2 regions of the Labrys sp. Lb11 genome follow, and region 1 is predicted to be linked to the other one. Evidence: predicted binding sites of a transcription regulator. Region 1 holds the regulator's gene; the other holds the start of a gene.
What was found. Region 1 encodes LexA, which represses DNA repair genes until DNA is damaged. Its sites were predicted from a motif close to TGTTCNNNNTGTGTTCNG; they were not measured.

Region 1 (4,412 bases):
ATCGTCTCCTGATCGGCGAGAGCGGCATCTTCACGCCTGCCGACATCGCCCGGCTGCGGCGCGTCGGCGTCGGCACGTTCCTGGTCGGCGAAAGCCTGATGCGCCAGGCGGACGTGACCGCGGCAACCAAGGCGCTGCTTCAGCGCCAGGCGGAGGCGACGTGAGCGGCCTCACCCATATCGGCACCTCCGGCGAGGCTGCCATGGTCGACGTGTCGGACAAGCCCGCCACCACCCGCCTCGCGGTCGCCGAGGGCCGCGTGGTGATGCAGGCCGCGACACTCGAGCTGGTGCGTGCCGGCAACGCCAAGAAGGGCGACGTGCTGGGCACGGCCCGCATCGCCGGCATCATGGCCGCCAAGCGCACCCACGAGCTGATCCCGCTCTGCCATCCGCTGCTGCTCTCCAAGGTGACGGTCGAGATCGAGCCGGAGCCGGATCTGCCCGGCTTGCGCGTCACCGCCAGCGTCAAGGTGGCCGGCCAGACCGGTGTCGAGATGGAGGCGCTGACCGCCGTCTCCGTGGCTTGCCTGACCATCTACGACATGATCAAGGCAGTCGACCGCGGCATGCGGATCGAGGGCATCCGCCTCCTGGAGAAACACGGCGGCAAGTCGGGCGAATGGCGGGCAGAGGCATGACGGAACTTCTCGCGGTCTCGGCCGCGCTGGCGCAGGTCCTGGACGGCGTATCGGCGCTGCCGGCCGAGCCGGCGCCGCTGCCGCAGGCGCGCGGCCGGGTCCTGGCCGAGCCGCTGGCGTCGCGGCGCACCCAGCCCGGCTTCGACGCCTCCGCCATGGACGGCTATGCGCTGCGGGCGGCGGATGCGGCGGCCGGGGCGCGGCTGAAGGTCGTCGGCGAGAGCGCGGCCGGCCACGCCTTCGCCGGTACGTTCGGCCCTGGCGAAACCGTGCGCATCTTCACCGGCGCCCCGGTGCCCGCCGACGCGGACACCGTGCTGATCCAGGAAAACACGCGGCGCGAGGGCGATACCGTCACGCTGACCGCCGCGGCCAGGCCCGGCCAGAACATTCGCCGCCGCGGCCTCGATTTCCGCGACGGCGACACGGCGCTGGTCGCCGGCACCCGCCTCGGCCCGCGCGATCTGGCGCTCGCCGCCGCCACCGGTCACGCAACCGTTCCGGTCCATCGCAGGCCCCGCGTCGCCATCCTCGCCACCGGTGACGAACTGGTCCTGCCCGGCACCAGCGTCGGCCCGCATCAGATCGTCGCCTCCAACAATTTCGCCCTGGCCGCGATGGCGGAAGCCGAGGGCGCGGCGGTGATCGACCTCGGCATTGCCGGCGACAGCCTGGCGGAGATCGAGGCGGCGATCCGGCGCGCACGCGACGCCGGGGCCGACGTGCTCGTCACCATCGGCGGCGCCTCGGTCGGCGACCGCGACCTCGTGCAGGCCGCCCTCACCCGCGAAGGCATGCAGCTCGGCTTCTGGAAGATCGCCATGCGGCCGGGCAAGCCGATGATGCACGGCAGCCTCGGCGCCATGCGCATCCTCGGCCTTCCCGGCAATCCGGTCTCGGCGATCGTCTGCGGCGTGCTGTTCCTGACGCCGCTGATCCGTGCCCTCGCCGGCCGCGCCGACCGGACATTGCCGCGTCGTCCGGCCCGTTTCGCCGTGGACTGGCCGGCCAACGATCTGCGCGAAGACTATCTGCGTGCGACCTTCACGCTTGACGCAGCGACGAACCTGCCGATGGTGACACCATCGGCCGTGCAGGATTCGTCCATGGTTGCCGTGCTCGCCGGCTCCGACTGCCTCGCCATCCGGCCGCCCCATGCCGCTGCGGCACATGCCGGCGATGCCTGCGAGATCATCGATCTTCGCGCCGCCGGCTACTGATCGTCTTTACCGGAAGTTCATGGTTGCGGAACACAGTGCGAACATGTAGCACTGTTCATGGTTTGTTTGGCGATTCACCAGTTGATTCGCTGCCTCCGCGCCGGGAACGCCCATGCTGACGAAGAAACAACACGAATTGCTGCGCTTCATCCACGAGCGGCTGAAGGAGCAGGGCGTTCCCCCCTCCTTCGACGAAATGAAGGACGCGCTCGATCTTCGCTCCAAGTCCGGCATTCATCGTCTGATCATGGCGCTGGAGGAGCGCGGCTTCATCCGCCGCCTGCCCAACCGGGCACGGGCGTTGGAGGTCGTGAAGCTGCCCGAATCCTCGGTACCGGGCCTCACCACAGTGTCGGCCCCGCGCGGCTTCCGGCCCAATGTCATCGAAGGCAATCTCGGGCGGGTGCGAGCCGCTCCCCCGCCGGCCCTGGACGAGGACGCCGCGCGTTCGGTGATGATCCCGGTGATGGGCCGGATCGCTGCCGGCACGCCGGTCTCGGCGATCCAGAGCAAGAGCCATACGATCAGCGTGCCGCCGGAGATGCTGTCGGCGGGCGAGCATTTCGCCCTGGAGGTCCGTGGCGATTCGATGATCGAGGCCGGTATCTTCGACAACGACACGGTGCTGATCCGGCGCCAGGACAATGCCGAGACCGGCGATATCGTGGTGGCGCTGATCGATGACGAGGAAGCCACCCTCAAGCGCTTGCGCCGTCGCGGCGCCTCGATCGCGCTGGAGGCCGCCAACCCGGCGTATGAGACCCGCATCTTCGGCCCCGACCGCGTGCGCATCCAGGGCAAGCTGGTCGGTTTGTTCCGCCGCTACTGAGGCAAGGCCTCGTCCCGGGCAGGCGCCTCGTCGGGGGCAGCTTCGCTTTTCTCCTCCTGCGTATCAGGCGGCGGCTTGGGGCGCGGGGGAGCCGGCGCCCAGGGCCTGTCGCCGCCGGCCTCACGCGCCGTGACGATGCGCCAGCGCGGCTCGCCGGTGTCCGGCGTCGGGCCGTCGTCATAGATGGCGAGGGAACCGGCGGCGCGGATGGATGTCCGGTCCAGCACCAGCCCCGCAGCCTTGCAGCGCGCCGGGACCGGCAGGGGCGAGACCAGGATGGCGACCCGGCCGCAATCCTCCTCGATGGCGTTGACGGTGCGGTCGAGCACCAGGAACCGTCCCTTGCCCAGAGGCGCCGAGCAACCCTCCTTGTCGCAGCGCACAGCCGCCGTCAGCGTCGGGTCTTCCAGGTTGCGGCCGTCACCCAAGGCCAGCAGCCATTCGCGCTGATTGAAGGCGTCGCGCCGGCTGCCGATCGTCGACAGGGTCGCACCGTCGCGCACCAGCGCGGCATAGCCGTTGGCGCCGATGATGGCGACGGGACGTGCGTCGATCGTGGCCAGGGCGCTGCCGGCCGCCAGCGGCAACATGGCGACCAGGGCGAGACGCGTGCGCAGGATGGCCAGCAGCACGATTCCGGCGGAGAACGCGGCCAGGGCGGCGGCCGAGAATTGCGGCGTGACGATCTCAGAGCCAGGCCAGGACGCGACCATGCGGGCGATGGCCATGAACCAGCCGACCGCCACGCCCATGGCCGACCAGAGCGGCGCACCATAGCCGAAGGGCTCGGCCGCCAGCGCCAGCAGGGCCAGAGGCATGATCAGGAGCGACACGATCGGCGTCGCCATGAAGTTCGACGCCAGGGACTGCAGCGTCAGCCGGTGGAAATGGAAGGCCGAGAACGGTGCCGTCGCCAGGGAGGCAATGATGGTGGTGACGGCGAGGCCGACGACGACGATGCCCAGCCGCGACAGCATCCGCCCCATGGCCGTGGCCGGAGGCCGCGCACCCGGCCGGCGCGGCCTGTCATACCAGGCCACCATCATCGCCACCGCGCCGAACGACATCTGGAAGCTCGGCCCCAGCAGCTGTTCGGGGGTTGTCAGCAGCACGAAGGCGGCGGCGAGCCCGACATTGCGCCGCGTGACGGCACTGCGGCCAAGGGCCACCGCCATCAGCACGATCGCCGTCATGACGAAGGCGCGCACGGTCGCGACCTCTGCTCCGGAAAACAGCGTGTAGGCGGCGGCCGGCGCCAGTGACAGCATGGCCGCCAGCGCTTTGAGGGGCATGGTGAGGGCGATGCGGGACGACAGGGCGAGCAGCGCCCGGATCAGCCAGAACAGGCCGCCGGCGAACAGGGCCATATGCAGGCCGGAGATCGAGACGACATGGTAGAGCCCGGCAGCCCGCAGGGCGGCATTGGCGTCCTCGGGGATGAGGCCGCGCTTGCCGGTCACCTGCGAGGCGGCGACGGCGCCGTTTTCGCCGGGGATCACCGCGACGATGCGATCGGTCAGGGCGTTGCGGGACCGATCGAGGCCGGCGGCGAAGCGCTCGCTCCAGGACATCGTCACGGGCCGAGGGGCCGGCTGGAGCTTGCCCGCGGCAAAGCCGACGGCGCCGATGCCGTCGAAATAGGCGTCGCGGGCGAAGTCGTAGCCGCCGGGCACGGTCGGAGGCGGCGGCGGCCGCAGCAGGGCTTTCACGCTGACGCTGTCGC
Region 2 (4,412 bases), on a different contig from region 1:
TCTGGACCCTGCAGGCGGGCGATGGCGTGGGTCGTGCCGCGCCAGCGCAGGCGTCGCGGCGGGCCGTCGGGCAGGAGGGCCACGATGTCGGCCGGTTCCGGGGCGGCGAGCAGCAGCACCGGGCGCAGGCGCGAGCCGTCCGGCGCCGGCCAGGCCGGCGGCGCCTCGCCGATGCACCGGGCGGCTTGCGAGCGCTCCGGCACATGGCTCGCCACCGGCGCCAGCACCTGCACGCTGCGCGGCCCCAGCCGCTGCCGCAGGCTGTCGACCAGGGCGGTGCGGCGCTCCGCCAGGTCGATGGCGGCGGCGGAGGCAAAGCCCGACTGCCGCTCGTCCAGCACCTCGGCGCCGATGACGGACAGGGCGAAGGCCTCGAAGCCGAAGCCGGCGTCGACGGCTTCGCCGAGGCGTTCCAGCTTGAGGCCGATCAGCCGCGCCACATGGGCGGGATCGCGCGTCGCCTGGGCAAGGCCGATATCGACCGTGCGCACGGCACCGTCGACCCGGTAGAGGGCAAGCTCGAGGGTACGCGCACCCATGCCGTCCCGCTTGAGCTGCGGCGCCAGGTCGGCCATCAGCCGCCGCGCCACGGTGACGACGGCGTCCTGGGTCAGCACCGGCTCGAGCAATTGGCGCAACGCCCGATAGGCCGGCGGCGGCGCGAGCCAGGTCAGCGCTTCCGGGGCACGGCCCAGCGCCTGGTCGAGCCGCCGCAGCAATCCCTTGTCGAAGCGCGCGGCAAAGGGGGCGCGGGGCTTGTCCAGGAGGTCGCCCACCCGCTTGAAGCCGAGCCGCCGCAGCGGCTCGCGCGTCCCGGCCGGCAGGCGCAGGGCCGCGACCGGCAGGGGCGCCAGCGCCGCCGCCTCCGCGCCCGTCGGCAGGATCGGGCGGGGGATGCGGGAAAAACGCGACAGGGCCCAGGCCGCTCCGGCCGTGCCGGCGACGGCGAGGCGGGCGGGCAGGCCGAAGCGGCGCAGGCGGGCGTCGAGGTCGGCGAGCAGCTTCTCCTCGCCGCCCAGCAGGTGGTCGGCGCCGGCGACGTCGATGAACAGCCCGTCCGCCCCCTCCGCCTCGCCCCAGGCCGTGACCGCGGGGGCATAGCGCGTCGCCCACAGGGCGAGCCGGCGCAGGGCCGCGTCGTCGGCGGCGGGATCGGCGGGCCGGACCTGCAGCGGCCCGCAGCGCGCCCGCGCATCGGCCAGCCGGTCGCCGGAGGCGAGGCCGGCCGCCGCGGCGGCACGGTTGGCGGCGGCGATCAGGCCGCCGCCCGGTCCCTCGACCGACAGCACGAAGGGCCGGCTGTCGTCGATCGCCTCAGGCGACGCGGATCGCTGCGCCGCCAGGAAGCGCAGGATCGGCCAGCGAGGCAGCCAGACTGAAACGATGCGCGGCATGATCCCACTCCACGGTCCAGGTTCCCGTCCGCCCGTTGCGGCAGCGCTCCAGCTCCAGCCGCCAGCGCCAGCGTTCGAGCAGGCCGAAACGGTCGCGGGCGGCCGGGGCCGCGGCGACCCGCCAGCGCGTCGCGGCGGCGCTCGCCCCCGCGCCGGGCAGCAGCAGGAACAGCGGCGCCTCCGCCTGGGCGGCGGCCAGGTGCAGCCGGCGGCTCGCCTTGAGGTCGAGGCCCCGGAGGGCCGAGAACAGCCCGGCGACGGCGGCCAGCGCGCCCGAGCGCAGCGCCTCCTCCAGGGCCCAGAGCGCCTCGATGTCACCGTCCGCCTGCGCCAGGATCAGGCGGGCCGGGTCGAGGCCGAGGATGCGGAGGCCGTGCCCGTGCAGCCGGCCCCGCTGCGCCGCATCGGCCCTGTCCTGCACGACCAGAATGGATTGTTCTCTATTTGTTCTAGACAGGAGCGCGCTCAGGAAGCCCAGGGCAGCGCCCATGTCGGCTGCCGTGTCGGGCACGATCTCGTGCAGGGCATCCAGCGCCAGGCCGCCCCGGGGCAGAGCCCGGTCGAGCGGTGGCAGGCCGAAAGGCAGGATCCGCGTGCCGCGACCGGTGTTTTCCAGGCGCGGCAGCAGCCGGCGCAGGCTGTCCAGCGTCGCCGCGCGTCCGCGGCCGGTATCGGGGCGGGCCGGGAGCGGAGCATGAGGCGGGACGGTCTGCGGCATGGGCTCTGCGGAGTTGATCTGCCGGCAGACTAGAACAAAAAGGAAACATTGCAAGCGGAGTCTGGACGCGCGCAGGGCTCCGAACTCAGGAATCGTGGCGGCAACGCGACCGTAAAAAATCCTTGGTGCAACGCTTCCATCATGGCCGGGACAAGCCCGTCCATGACGGCTGAGAGGGCGTTGCCTTGTCCTGCACCGCCTCCCGCCTCAAGAGGAGCCTCGGGCCGGGCTGCTCACTCCTGCGGCTCTGCCGGCGCCTTGCCGTCCGGCCGGGCCGCGCCATTGGCCTGGGCCAGGGCGTTGGTCATGGCCTGCACCGGGTCGGCGCCGGTGAAGCCGGCCTCGGCCAGGATCTTGTCGAGCAGCGGCGCGTTGGCGCGGTAGGCCAGCAGCTGGCCGACCAGCCCGTCGCCGAAGTTGCCGTTGCCCGTCAGGCCGCCGGCCTTGCCGCCGAGCAGGCCGCCGGCGTCGAAGATGCGGATGTCCGAGATCTTCTCCAGCGGCTTCACCGCCTCGGCCAGGGCCAGCGGGATGACGCGGATGCGCTCGCGCGTCAGTTCGTAGGCGATGACCTCCTGGCTCAGGCGGTTGCGGGCTTCGTTCAGCGCCAGCTCGCGTGCCGCCTCGGCCTGGCCCATTTCGCGGATGCCCTGGGCCCGCGTCTTGGCGGCCTCGGCCTCGGCCTGGGCCAGGGTGGTGATCGCCTCGCCCTTGTCGATGGCCGACTGCTTGTCCGCCGCGGCCTGCACGCGGACGGCGACGGCGTCGGTCTCGGCCTCCTTCTGCGCCGCGATCACGGCGATCTGCTTCTCGCGCTCGGCGACCTCGACGGCCTGCGCCGTGGTGACGCGCTCCTGCGCCGCCACCGCCTTGGCGCGGGCTTCCTGAGCCAGGGCGTTGGCGTCCGATTCCTCGCGGCTCTTGTTGGAGACGGCGATGGCGCTCTCCTGCGCCACCAGTTGCACGTCGCGCTCGGCCTCGGTCTTGCGCTGCTGGATGGCCCGCGTCGTGGCGACGTTGGCGGTCTGCTTGGCCTCCTCGGCCTTGGCGTTGCGCTCGGCGATGGCCTGGTCGGTGGCGATGCGTGCCTCCTCCTCGGCGCGGCGGGCTTCCGCCTCCTTCTGCGCCGCCTGGGCCCGGGTCTCGGCGGTCTTGTTGACGATGTCGCGCTGCTGGTTGAGCTCGGCCTCCTTGGAGGTGCGCTCGATCGACAGCTTCTGCTGCTGGGCCTCCAGGTCCTTGGTGGCGATGGCGACCTCGGTGTCGCGCACCACGTCGTTGCGCTCCTTCTTGCGCGCCTCGGTGATGCGGGTCAGCGTCGCCAGGCCCTCGGCATCGAAGTAGTTGTTGGCGTTGAAATGCTTGATGTCGGTCTGGTCGAGGCGGGTCAGCGACACCGATTCCAGCTCCAGGCCGTTGGACTGCAGGTCGGCCGCCACCGCCTCCTGCACCGCCTTGACGAAGTCCATGCGCTTTTCCTGCAAGTCGTTCAGCACCATGGTGGCGGCGACCGAGCGCAGGGCGTCGACGAACTTGGCCTCGATCAGCACGCGCAGCTCGTTGGCGTCGTTGGTGCGGTCGCCGAGCGTCTGCGCCGCCAGGGCGATCGAGGCGCTGTCCGGCTTCACCCGCACATAGAACTCGGCGCCGATGTCGACGCGCATGCGGTCCTTGGTGATCAGGGCCTCGCCCTCGCCGCGGCGCACCTCCAGCCGCAGCGTCTTGAGGTTCACCCAGGCGGTGGAATGGAACACCGGCAGCACCACCGAGCCGCCGTCGAGCACCACCTTCTGGCCGCCGAGGCCGGTGCGCACATAGGCCCGGTCGCGCGAGGAGCGGGTGTAGAGCGTCGCCAGCACGAAGCCGATGCCGAGAATGACGACGAGGCCGATGGCGGCCGGGATGAGCATGTCCATGATCATCGATAGGCTCCGTTGGGGCGGGCTCAGCGGCCCGAGGTGAGGTCGTCGGGGACGGTGATGGCGAGGAACACCTTGTCGCGGCGGTCGGCCAGCAGCACGGTTGCGCCGGTGGCGAAGGGGCCGTGGCCCGGCGCCGCGCGGGCGATGAGGAAGTGCCAGTTGCCGTGCCGGTCCTGCAGGCGCACGCGGCCGGGCCTGCCCTCGTCGAGCGGGCCGATCGTCACCGAGGCGGTCAGGCCGACGAAGTCGGCCTCGTCGACCACATAGGTCTCGTCGCGCGGGATGACACGGGCGAGAAGGCGGCTGCCGAGGCGGGTCAGTTCCACCGCAGCCGCCGCGGCGACGGCCGCGGCGATCGGCGCCGTCAGCGGTCCGGCG

Region 2: the regulator LexA is predicted to act here: its motif matches at 2,143-2,160, upstream of AC27L4_RS28030 (ImuA family protein).

What each region holds. Positions count from the first base shown of each region.
Region 1 is NZ_BAAJOT010000005.1:250,266-254,677, reverse strand. It holds gene trpC (indole-3-glycerol phosphate synthase TrpC) at 1-164, shown strand, start outside; gene moaC (cyclic pyranopterin monophosphate synthase MoaC) at 161-640, shown strand; gene AC27L4_RS19805 (molybdopterin molybdotransferase MoeA) at 637-1,860, shown strand; gene lexA (transcriptional repressor LexA) at 1,973-2,689, shown strand; gene AC27L4_RS19795 (ComEC/Rec2 family competence protein) at 2,683-4,412, opposite strand, start outside.
Region 2 is NZ_BAAJOT010000008.1:230,899-235,310, reverse strand. It holds gene AC27L4_RS28035 (Y-family DNA polymerase) at 1-1,394, opposite strand, end outside; gene AC27L4_RS28030 (ImuA family protein) at 1,315-2,112, opposite strand; gene AC27L4_RS28025 (flotillin family protein) at 2,346-4,034, opposite strand; gene AC27L4_RS28020 (OB-fold-containig protein) at 4,058-4,412, opposite strand, start outside.